Regions from separate parts of the Synechococcus sp. N19 genome, predicted to be linked through region 3. Evidence: predicted binding sites of a transcription regulator. Region 3 holds the regulator's gene; each other region holds the start of a gene.
The links. Region 3 encodes NtcA, which controls nitrogen genes in cyanobacteria. Its sites were predicted from a motif close to GTANCNNNNGNTAC; they were not measured.
Positions count from the first base shown of each region.

Region 1: a site for NtcA is predicted at 1,594-1,607, ahead of DXY02_RS13195 (DUF4278 domain-containing protein). Genes of this name have one in related genera too.
Region 2: a site for NtcA is predicted at 1,846-1,859, ahead of urtA (urea ABC transporter substrate-binding protein). Genes of this name have one in related genera too.

Region 1 is NZ_UCNR01000009.1:70,705-73,977, forward strand. Features, by position in the region: partial or broken gene DXY02_RS13190 (DUF3104 domain-containing protein) at 6-250, shown strand; gene DXY02_RS12445 (hypothetical protein) at 690-833, shown strand; gene DXY02_RS13195 (DUF4278 domain-containing protein) at 1,662-1,826, shown strand; gene DXY02_RS05410 (DUF1651 domain-containing protein) at 1,866-2,138, opposite strand; gene DXY02_RS12825 (hypothetical protein) at 2,238-2,525, shown strand; gene DXY02_RS12450 (hypothetical protein) at 2,884-3,111, opposite strand.
Region 2 is NZ_UCNR01000011.1:27,033-30,305, reverse strand. Features, by position in the region: gene ureE (urease accessory protein UreE) at 94-546, shown strand; gene DXY02_RS07450 (urease accessory protein UreF) at 543-1,214, shown strand; gene ureG (urease accessory protein UreG) at 1,214-1,819, shown strand; gene urtA (urea ABC transporter substrate-binding protein) at 1,929-3,221, shown strand.
Region 3 is NZ_UCNR01000007.1:138,979-142,251, forward strand. Features, by position in the region: gene DXY02_RS04030 (resolvase) at 1-306, opposite strand, end outside; gene DXY02_RS04035 (DUF3084 domain-containing protein) at 303-1,454, opposite strand; gene ntcA (global nitrogen regulator NtcA) at 1,482-2,198, opposite strand; gene rph (ribonuclease PH) at 2,257-3,000, opposite strand; gene DXY02_RS04050 (cob(I)yrinic acid a,c-diamide adenosyltransferase) at 3,146-3,273, shown strand, end outside.

The DNA of each region.
Region 1 (3,273 bases), on a different contig from region 3:
ATAGTATGTCGGTTGATCATGTGAGCGGTGTTGCAGCACACAAAGCGGATCCTGTCTTTTTGCACGTCAGGGCAGGCATGACGGTGATCATTGATGACGGCAGCGACTGGCGGATGGCTGACGTGATCTGGGTGGATGGTGGCGCCAGAAACCCCAAGGTCCCCACCCTGTTTCAGGTGGCAGACGTGGACACTGGCGTCATCAACTGGGTTAACGCTGACTTGTGACTCACATCGTTCCCAGAGTCTGAGTTGAGCCGATAGGGACCCCAGACGCAAAGGCCTTCCTCTCGTGAACCGTCATCCGAACATTGCCTTCTTCGGTGGCACCGTGATCATCGCGATCATGGTCATGGCTGCCTTCGCCAACGTCGCGAACGCTTGCCATCACAACGCCGATCCACCTTAGGAAACCTCCACAAAGGCTCCTGGGATGGCTAACGAAAAGACTGAAGTTGAAGCTTGAAGGAGACGCGGGCGAGGGAACCCGCTGGCTTTCATCTCCCAAGACGTGGCAGTGGTGCCTTCAATGCGTCAAGCATGGGAGGTAAGGCTGAGGGGCCTGCCTCTTTTTTTATTCAGCGTCTGACCCAGCGACTCAGATGCCGACGTGGCAGAAGGAGATGGGCTGGGCTCCTGAGGCGAGTTGAGACTTTTTCTACGACCGAAGAAATCTCATAGGGTGCCGACATGGGCATCCATCCAGCCGATCAACCGCTCCTTGAGCAGCAAGAAGAGGACAGCTTTGAGGCTTGGCAGAAGCGCAGTGCAAAAGAAGCTGAAGAGCCTTGGGCCTTCCCCGACGATGGAGCTGGATCTTCAGAGGCTGCCTGAGGTTGCTCCGCTAGTGAATCTTTAAGCGCGTCGTGCGCGGCGGCTTTGAGCTGAATCCAAAGGAGAGTCATCTGAGCCCGTTGTTATGGCGTGCAATAGACAGGCGAGAGCACGGAAAGGTGCGTGCTTGCCTTCCAAAATCACGGAGCCGATGGGGGCTCCGCCTGACAGATCAATTGTCATAACTGGGCAAAATCTTTGAACGGTCTACGGACGTAATGCTCCGAGCCGCCGATCGGCTTCCCGTACTTCACCCGATCCAACGCCACAGGCGAGACATCACACCGTCGGAGCAATCATGCTGATTCCACTCCTGCTGAATCTCCTCGTAGCGGGGCAGATCAACGTGTTCAAGCAGTGGCGCCCATTCACCCATCCACGCGTTCACCTTCTGCGGCTTGCGGTTGAAGGGCAGCGTCTCCAGCCAGTCGATGTAGTCGCGATTAATGATCCGTGGCTAGGGGTAGTGATGAGACGAGATAGCCGAGGGAACGGCGGTCTTGGCTCGGGGGATCTGCTCGACGGCTGACTAGATCCCCCTGCGTGGAAATAGGGGCGGGGGCCTACTTCAAGCCATATGAAGGTGACAGCAAGCCTGTCCAAACGGCCTAAATCGCTGAGGCAACAGCAGTAGTCACTTCACTTCATCTTTGAATCAAGATGAAAAAGCAGGGCTCTTAGCAAAAAAGCGTGCATGGCGACACACTCAGGCAAATGAATGTATCAACTAGTCAACAAAAAATTATCACTAAAACATGAAGTATCCGTTGGAACATTGTTCGCAGTGGACTCTTTGGGTGAAATCTAATTGCTTCCGCCTTGCCCTCAATGGAACTCTCTTTTCTCGGCAACAAGTACACCAAAAGCAATGAGCCAAAGGAGAAATCAGTTGTTCAGCTTAAGTACATGGGCAAGGCTTACCAAGCATCAATGAGCAATGCCTCTCGCGCTGTGGCAGCTCTCACATACCGCGGGGTCAGCTACTCCAACTAAGTCAAGTGGATGGGGCGGATGCTTCCGCCCTTAATGGCTTCAACGCACAGGCGGGGGGCAGCGCCTCCAGCCCATCTTCTGCATCGTCTGCCAAGCCTCAATGGCGTTGTGCCGCAGCAACCGCCGACGAGTCATCGGCTCTGGTGGACGGGGCGGAACGTAGCTGTAGGTCCTGATGGCTACCCACTGCACGTGAACTGTCGCCGTGTCGGGCTTGAAGTGACAGAGCTTTTGCTGCTGCTCGGAGTACAGCCACCCCTCACCACCAGCCTTCTGTGGCGCCTCGTGAAAGCTGCGGTCCTTGTTGGGCATACCTCAATTGCTAGCCAGACTGGATGGCAAGCCGAGACTTTTGCTTTGAAACGGCTACTACTGATTTCGCTTCTCTGCCTGGCGCCTGGCTCTCAAGCTATGGATTACGTCCAATGCGAAGTCATACAAAGGGCTGCTGCACGCTTAAAGGCCGCTATGGATACCGAAGCCCTAGCGAGTCAAAACGCAATCGTCCTACCTGCAATGGAGAAAGCCAAGGAAAGATGCCATGCAGAATTTGTCAACGATGAAGTCCTTAACTGCATGGCGAGGAGAATGGCTCCCTTCGAGGCAGAAGGAGTATTAGCGAGAGAGTCAGTTGTCGAGAAATACGCCCCACGAGTAGATCGAGTACTAGACGACTATGAAGCCATGAGCTGCTACTGAAGATGAGTCCTCTTCTTCTGCTGTTTGGCTTAGGGCTTGGGGGTTATCTCGCCGTATGGCGCAACAAGCGCGCCTTAAAGGTCAAAGCAAGGCGCAGGCGTTAAAGAGGCTTCCTTAGGAACACGCTGTCCAGGCGCCACTGGCAGATGCACTGCAGCTTCTCCCTCAGCCCCTCTATGTCAACCAAACGCTGTCCCGTGTGCTGCTGCACATGGGCATGCTCATGCAGGTAGCCGTCGTTGATAAGTCTGTAGAGCTGAGATCTGGACTTGTATCCGAGGCGTCGTGCAGCCTTACTGCTTAGGCAAAATACTGGCAGCCTTGAAGGCTCTTCAGGCAGCATTCGGCATCCCATCGGTCAGCAAATTCCAAGCACAGCCCACTCGACACACAGACAACAAAGCGTTTGTCGCCAAGCTGATGCACCATCGGCGGCGGCCGAGAAATCATGCTGAATTCTTGGATCATCTCTCTTCTGCTTTTCCTGATGGTCCGTTAATTCCTCGTCGTTAAATGCATCAAGTGCCACATATTGAAGACAACTGGCAGTCTCTGCGTCAATGCTGTCTACGGGGATATTGGCCATTGCTGTTTTTGCAGGGGCGTTCCCCTCGCTTCAACTTCATCCACATGGCCTTCTCAAGTGCGGTGAGCTTGGGGGAGGCTTCATTCAGCACTTCTAGCGCGCGAGCCTTTGCATCACGGATATACCTGGTTGTCCTATCGAGTTCGTCGAATGCCAAAACCA
Region 2 (3,273 bases), on a different contig from region 3:
CGCCGCCACCGGCTTCAACTCTGTAGCAATGCACACCAAAGCGCTGCTGATTGATCGGCACGCTTTTGTTGTGGAACTGGAGAGGAGCTGCTGGTGACGGATGCGGTGGTCGTGTTGGAGCAGCGCCTTCAGAAAAGCAGTGCCACGGCCACTCTGCAGTTGCCGTTAACGGCCGAAGAGCGCACGGTGCTACGGGGCCGTCGCACCACCTCCTGCGGTCGTCCGGTGCTTCTGCAGTTGCCCCGTGAGGGTTCTCTCCAGCCCGGTGACTTGTTGGGGGATCAGTCCGGTTCGACCGTTGTGGAGGTGACGGCAGCGCCGGAGGCGTTGCTGCGGGTGCAGGGATCGCATCCCCTGGAGCTGTTGCAGGCGGCTTATCACCTGGGCAATCGCCATGTCGCCCTGGAGCTGCATGAGCAGGAGCTGTTGCTGCCGGAGGATTCCGTTCTCGCCACGATGCTGGAAGGGCGGGGATTGACGGTGAGCCGCTGTCAGCAGCCGTTTGCCCCCGAAGGCGGTGCCTATAGAGGCCATCAGCACGGATGACGTCCCTTGCGTTGCTGCAACTGGTCAGCCCTGCCCTGCCCGTGGGTGCCTTCAGCTATTCAGAGGGGCTGGAGGTGTTGATTCAGGCGGGCTCCATCGCCGATGAGCAGGCCATCCAGGCTTGGTTGGAGGCTGAACTGCAACGGGGCGCGGTGCGGCTGGAAGCCGCGGCATTAAGGCCTCTGGCGGAGGCTTTGGTGGGGTGGTCCACCCAGGCCGATGCGGCGGCCAAGGGGCGCCTGATCGATCTTGATGGTTGGCTGTTGGCCACCCGCGAGGCCGCGGAGTTGCGAGCGCAGCAGCGTCAGATGGGGATGTCGCTGCTGCAGTTGATGTCGGATATGGGGCACGACCTGCCTGAACCTGTGGCCCTGAGCTGGCCAGCGGCTTGGGCCTGGGCCGCTGTGCGCCTGTCGGTTTCAGGGGGAGACATGGTGGAGGGGTACCTCTACGGCTGGGTTGCCAATCAGCTCAGTGCCTCGGTGCGACTGCTGCCGTTGGGTCCCTCCCGAGCGCAGGTGCTGCAACAGCGGCTGCTGCCGCTGATTGCCTCCCAAGCGAAGCTGCTCAAGGCGGCCGATCCTCAGCAGCTCTGGAGCAGCGGTGTGGGTGCGGGCATGGCGCAGCTTGCCCATGCTGAGCTGTATTCACGCCTGTTTCGAAGCTGATGAGCAGCAAACTGCGCCTGGGGGTGGCGGGCCCTGTGGGATCCGGCAAGACCGCACTGGTGGAGGCCCTCTGTCGCCGCTTGCGCGACGAGCTCCAGCTCGCGGTGGTCACCAACGACATCTACACCCAGGAGGATGCCCAGTTCCTCACCCGTGCGGGTGCCCTGGATCCAGACCGGATCCGTGGCGTGGAGACCGGTGGTTGCCCTCATACGGCGATCCGTGAAGACTGCTCGATCAACCGAGCTGCCGTGGCGGAGCTGGAGGCGCAGTTTCCGAATCTCGATCTTGTTCTGGTTGAGAGCGGCGGCGACAACCTGGCGGCGAGCTTCAGTCCGGAACTGGTGGATCTCTGCATCTACGTGATTGATGTGGCGGCCGGAGACAAAATCCCCCGTAAAGGAGGGCCTGGCATCACCCGCTCTGACCTACTGGTGATCAACAAGATTGATCTGGCTCCCCAGGTTGGTGCCGATCTTTCAGTGATGGAACAGGACACCCGCCGGATGCGGGGAGACCGGCCTTGGTGTTTCACCAATCTCCACAGCGGCGAAGGCCTGGAGCAGGTGGTGGGGTTCCTGTTGCAACAGCTACCGAATCGTTGATCCGCTGCTGCCGGGCTCGTCATTTAGTTCTTCTTGATACCAAAGCCAGGACGCGCTGATCCGTACCTTCCATCAGCTGCCGTCAGGCACATTCCTGTTTTGGAACACCATGAGCTCTTCTCTCTCTAAGCGTCTGTTCGCCGGCATGGCCGCGGCATCGCTGGGCCTTGCCGTGACCGCATGCGGTGGCGGTGACAAGGCTGCCAACGTTGACTACGACGACAGCGTCACCGTCGGCATCCTGCACTCGCTGACCGGCACCATGGCCATCTCCGAGTCCACCCTGGTGGACACCGAGAAAATGGCGATCGATGAGATCAACGCCGCCGGTGGCGTTGAAGTTGATGGCAAGAAGTACAAGATCGAGTACATCGTCGAGGACGGTGCCTCCGATTGGCCCACCTTCGCTGAGAAGTCCAAGAAGCTGATCGACCAGGACCAGGTGCCCGTGGTCTTCGGTGGCTGGACCTCCGCCAGCCGCAAGGCGATGCTGCCTGTGTACGAGTCGAAGAACGCTTTCCTCTACTACCCGATTCAGTACGAGGGTCAGGAGTGTTCCAACAACATCTTCTACACCGGTGCCACTCCGAACCAGCAGTCGGAGCCTGCCACCAAGTTCATGTATGAGAAGTCGCCTGCCGCTGGCAAGCCCTTCTTCCTCGTGGGTTCGGACTATGTCTTCCCCCGCACCTCCAACACCATCACCAAGGAACAGCTCAAGTCCCTGGGTGGCGAAGTGGTCGGTGAGGACTACCTGCCCCTGGGTAACACCGAGGTTGCTCCGATTATCGCCAAGATCAAGAAGGCCCTGCCTGACGGCGGTGTGATCATCAACACCCTGAATGGTGACCAGAACGTCGCCTTCTTCAAGCAGATCCAGGACGCCGGCATCACCCCCGATAACGGCTACTACGTGATGAGCTACTCCATCGCGGAAGAGGAGATCAGCACCATCGGTTCTGAGTTCCTTGAGGGCCACTACGGCGCTTGGAACTACATGATGTCGATCGACACCCCGGCATCCAAGAAGTTCGCTGCTGACTTCAAGGCCAAGTACGGCGCCGACCGCCAGGTCGCTGACCCTCAGGAGTCGGCCTACAACATGGTCTACCTGTGGAAGAAGGCTGTCGAGAAGGCCAACAGCTTCGACGACGACAAGGTGCGTGAGGCCCTGGTCGGCATCGAATTTGACGCTCCTCAGGGACCTGTGAAGGTGATGCCCAACCACCACCTCTCCCAGACCGTGCGCATTGGCCAGATCACTGCTGACGGCCAGTTCGAGATCCTCGAATCCACCGATGGCCCCGTGGCTCCTCAGGCCTGGAACCAGTTCGAGCCCAGCTCCAAGGGCTTCGCTTGCGACTGGACCGACGCCGCCAAGGGTGAGAAGTACGAGCTCTGATCTTCTGATCACAGCCTGATTGCTCTTCAGGGAGGAGCCCGGTGACGGGCTC
Region 3 (3,273 bases):
CATCCGTCGCCAACCTCGAGCCGGCCATAGCGCCCAGTAACGCTGTCTCGCCCTCAGGGTTGTTCCCTGCTCCGGAACCACGGTGAGATGGCCCAGCCGTTCCAGTCGCTGGATCCAGGCTCGGCTTCCCGTGCCATCGCCGATCAGGATGCGATCGAGAGCTTGGTCTTGACTCCAGTGCTCCAACCAGGGTTCGACGGCCTCCGGGGCCAGCACATGCCCTTCGCGCACGAGGCCGAGCTGAAGATCGGCCAGCACAAGACCACATTTGCAGCGGCCTGGATCGAGGACGGCCACCCGTTTCATGGGGAGGCCTGAATGGAGACGACGACGGGATCGGCACTGTCGCTGACCCCTGCGGAAATCACGTCCAAGACCACGCTTTGGCTCGGTCCTTCCATCAGGGTCTGGGCCAGTTGGGAGAGGGCTGATCCATCGAATTGAAGGCCCTCGGTCAGGGACCCCCGCCGCTGCACCTCGGCATAGGCCGAGGCCAAGAGAAGGTTCAGCCGTGTGCGAATGCCCTCTGGAGTGCGTTCATTCGGTTGGAGTGTGGTGGTGGCCAGCACATCTCCGCGTTGGGTCACCGGCCGGTTCGGACGCACTTCTGGGAAGGCATACACCGCTGTTTCACCCCGCAGCACATTGGTGGCTGAGCGCAGCGAGATCACCCAGGTCTCCGGTTTGCGGATGATGCTTTGCAGGCGTTCCACATCGCTGCGCGGAACGCGGATTAACTGGCGTTCTGGTGCTTCGCCAGGTCGCACTTTCCCGTAGGCGTTGAGATTGGCCTCCTGCAACAGCCTGTCGACAGCCTGTTTGGCCTGGTCCGGAGCATCGAGTCGAACCGTTGCTCTTGCCAAGGTCTGTCCGCTGCTGATCACCACCGATCCACGCCGCAAGGCGACCAGATTGCGTTCCAGTTCTTTGAGTTCCTGCTCACCGGCACGGATGCGGCTGCGAACGCTGTTGAGTTCGGCTTCCGTGCGCTGGATGTCCGCATCGCGGGAGGCGATGTCCTGGCTGAGACGTTCACGTTCGGTTTCGAGTTGGGCCAGCTCCTTCTGAAGAGGAGCCAGTTCGAGGCGCAGGGTGTTGGCCCGTTGCTGTGATTGCTCGAGCTCAATGGCGATCCGTTTGGTTTCCGTTTGGGTCTTGTCCCGTTCCCGCTCGGCTGCCTTCAGCTGCTGACGGCTGTCTTGGAGTTTCTCCTGCAGGGCATCCAGTTCAAACAGGCCCACCCGCAACTGCCGGCTCACCAGAAGCATCAGGCCAAGTGAGAGTGCGCTGATCAGGCTGCCGGTCAACACCGTGATCAAAACGGCGGTGCGCCGTGGGCGCATGCTGAACAAACTCAGTCGCGCTTTGCCGACGCGGCTGCCCAAGCGGTCGCCCAGGGTCGACAGCACGCCCCCGAGCACCAACAGAACCAGAATCAGTGCCCAGCCGCTCATCGCTGCACAAGTCGGGCGATGGCAGGCCTAGCTGAAGCGTTTGGCCAGCGCGATCGGATCCAGAACGGTGATTTTCTTGCGGTCAATCTGAACCAGACCGGATTGACGCAAGTCTCCCAGCAGACGCGTGATTGTGACGCGTGTTGAGCCAATTGCTTCAGCGATGGCCTGATGGGACAGGCGCAGGTCGATGGTGATGCCCAGCTGATCTGCCACGCCGAAGTCCCTGCAAAGCACCAGCAGGAAGCTCACCAGTCGGGATGACATGTCCCGATGGGTGAGGGTTTCAATCATCGTCTCGGTCTGCAGAATCCGGCTGGAGAGACCCTGAAGCAAGCGCAGGCCAACGCTGGTGTCTGCTTCGATGGCGGCCTTCACGGAGGTCGCTGGTGCCGTCACCATTTCGACCCGGGTGAAGGCCACAGCGTGATAGAAGCGGTCGGACCGTTGGCCTGTCAGCAGTGACAGCACCCCGAAGAGGCTGTTCTCGCGGAGCAGGGCCACGGTGATCTCTTCTCCCGATTCGTAGACGCGGGACAGACGAACGGCCCCCCGGCGGATCAGGTACACCCGTTCTGCGGGATCTCCAGGGAAAAAGATGGTCTTGTTGCGATCCACCAGTTCACTGCTGGCGCCATCGAGATCCCGGATGATCTCCAGCAGAGAACGGTTGGCGGGCTCTGCGCTGGGAGCTGGAGCCACCATCTGCGGGGCGTATCGGCTGAAACCTCGGCTACTGGTCATGACAACCCCCTGGTGTGGCGAAGTTACGGAGCCGGCGGTGGCCGCCATGTAGCGGTTATTACGTAACGCTGCTGTGCTCGTTGAAGGCCTGGCGTTGCGCCTGCATCAGGGATGTCAATCCCGGCTCTGCTAAATCCAGCAGCTCATTGAGTTGGCTGCGACTGAAGGGCGCACCCTCCGCAGTTCCCTGGATTTCCAGCAGACGGCCATCGCCGGACTGCACAACGTTCAGGTCCACCTCGGCTCGGCTGTCTTCACTGTAGTCCAGATCCAGCAAGGCCTGGCCATCAACCAAGCCAACGGATACAGCCGCCACCTGATCGATCAGGGGCGATTGCTCCAGCACTCCCTGGTCCACCAGGGATCGGCAGGCTTGGTCCAGGGCGAGCCAAGCCCCGGTGATCGAGGCCGTCCGGGTGCCGGCGTCCGCTTGGATCACGTCGCAGTCGATCAGCAAGGTGCGCTCCCCTAGACGCTCCATGTCGATTACGGCGCGCAGGCTTCGGCCGATCAGCCGCTGAATTTCCTGGGTGCGACCCGAGAGTTTCATCAGCTCCCGTGATTGCCGCTGTGGGGTGGATCCGGGCAGCAACCGGTATTCGGCGCTGAGCCATCCCAATCCTTCTCCCTTGCGCCAGCGGGGAACCTTGTCCTCCAAGCAAACGCTGCAGAGAACAGCGGTTCGGCCGGTGTGAACCACAAGGGAGCTCAAGGCAAACCCCATGGGATTCCAGGTCACCGAGAACGGTCGCAACTGCTGCGGGCGACGGCTATCAGTGCGTTGTTCAGGGGATTGGCTCATCGGTGGTGTGCAGTTTGTCAAGCCTCGCAGGCGGTTGGTTCTCGCCCTGTCCAAACACCATGGGTGGTGTCAATCCCCTTGTGGAATGTGATCTCGCCGCTACATTCAAGGTCTTGCCGGGGTCGCCCGGACAGATGCTTCCGTGATGACCACAAGCCTCGCCGACCCCCAATCCTTCCAAAATTCCCTGGATCGGGATCAGCAGGCCTTGCAACGGGCGGGCCTGAGGCCCTTGCCTGCCGTCTCTGATCCGCCACCCCTACATCTGGTGGC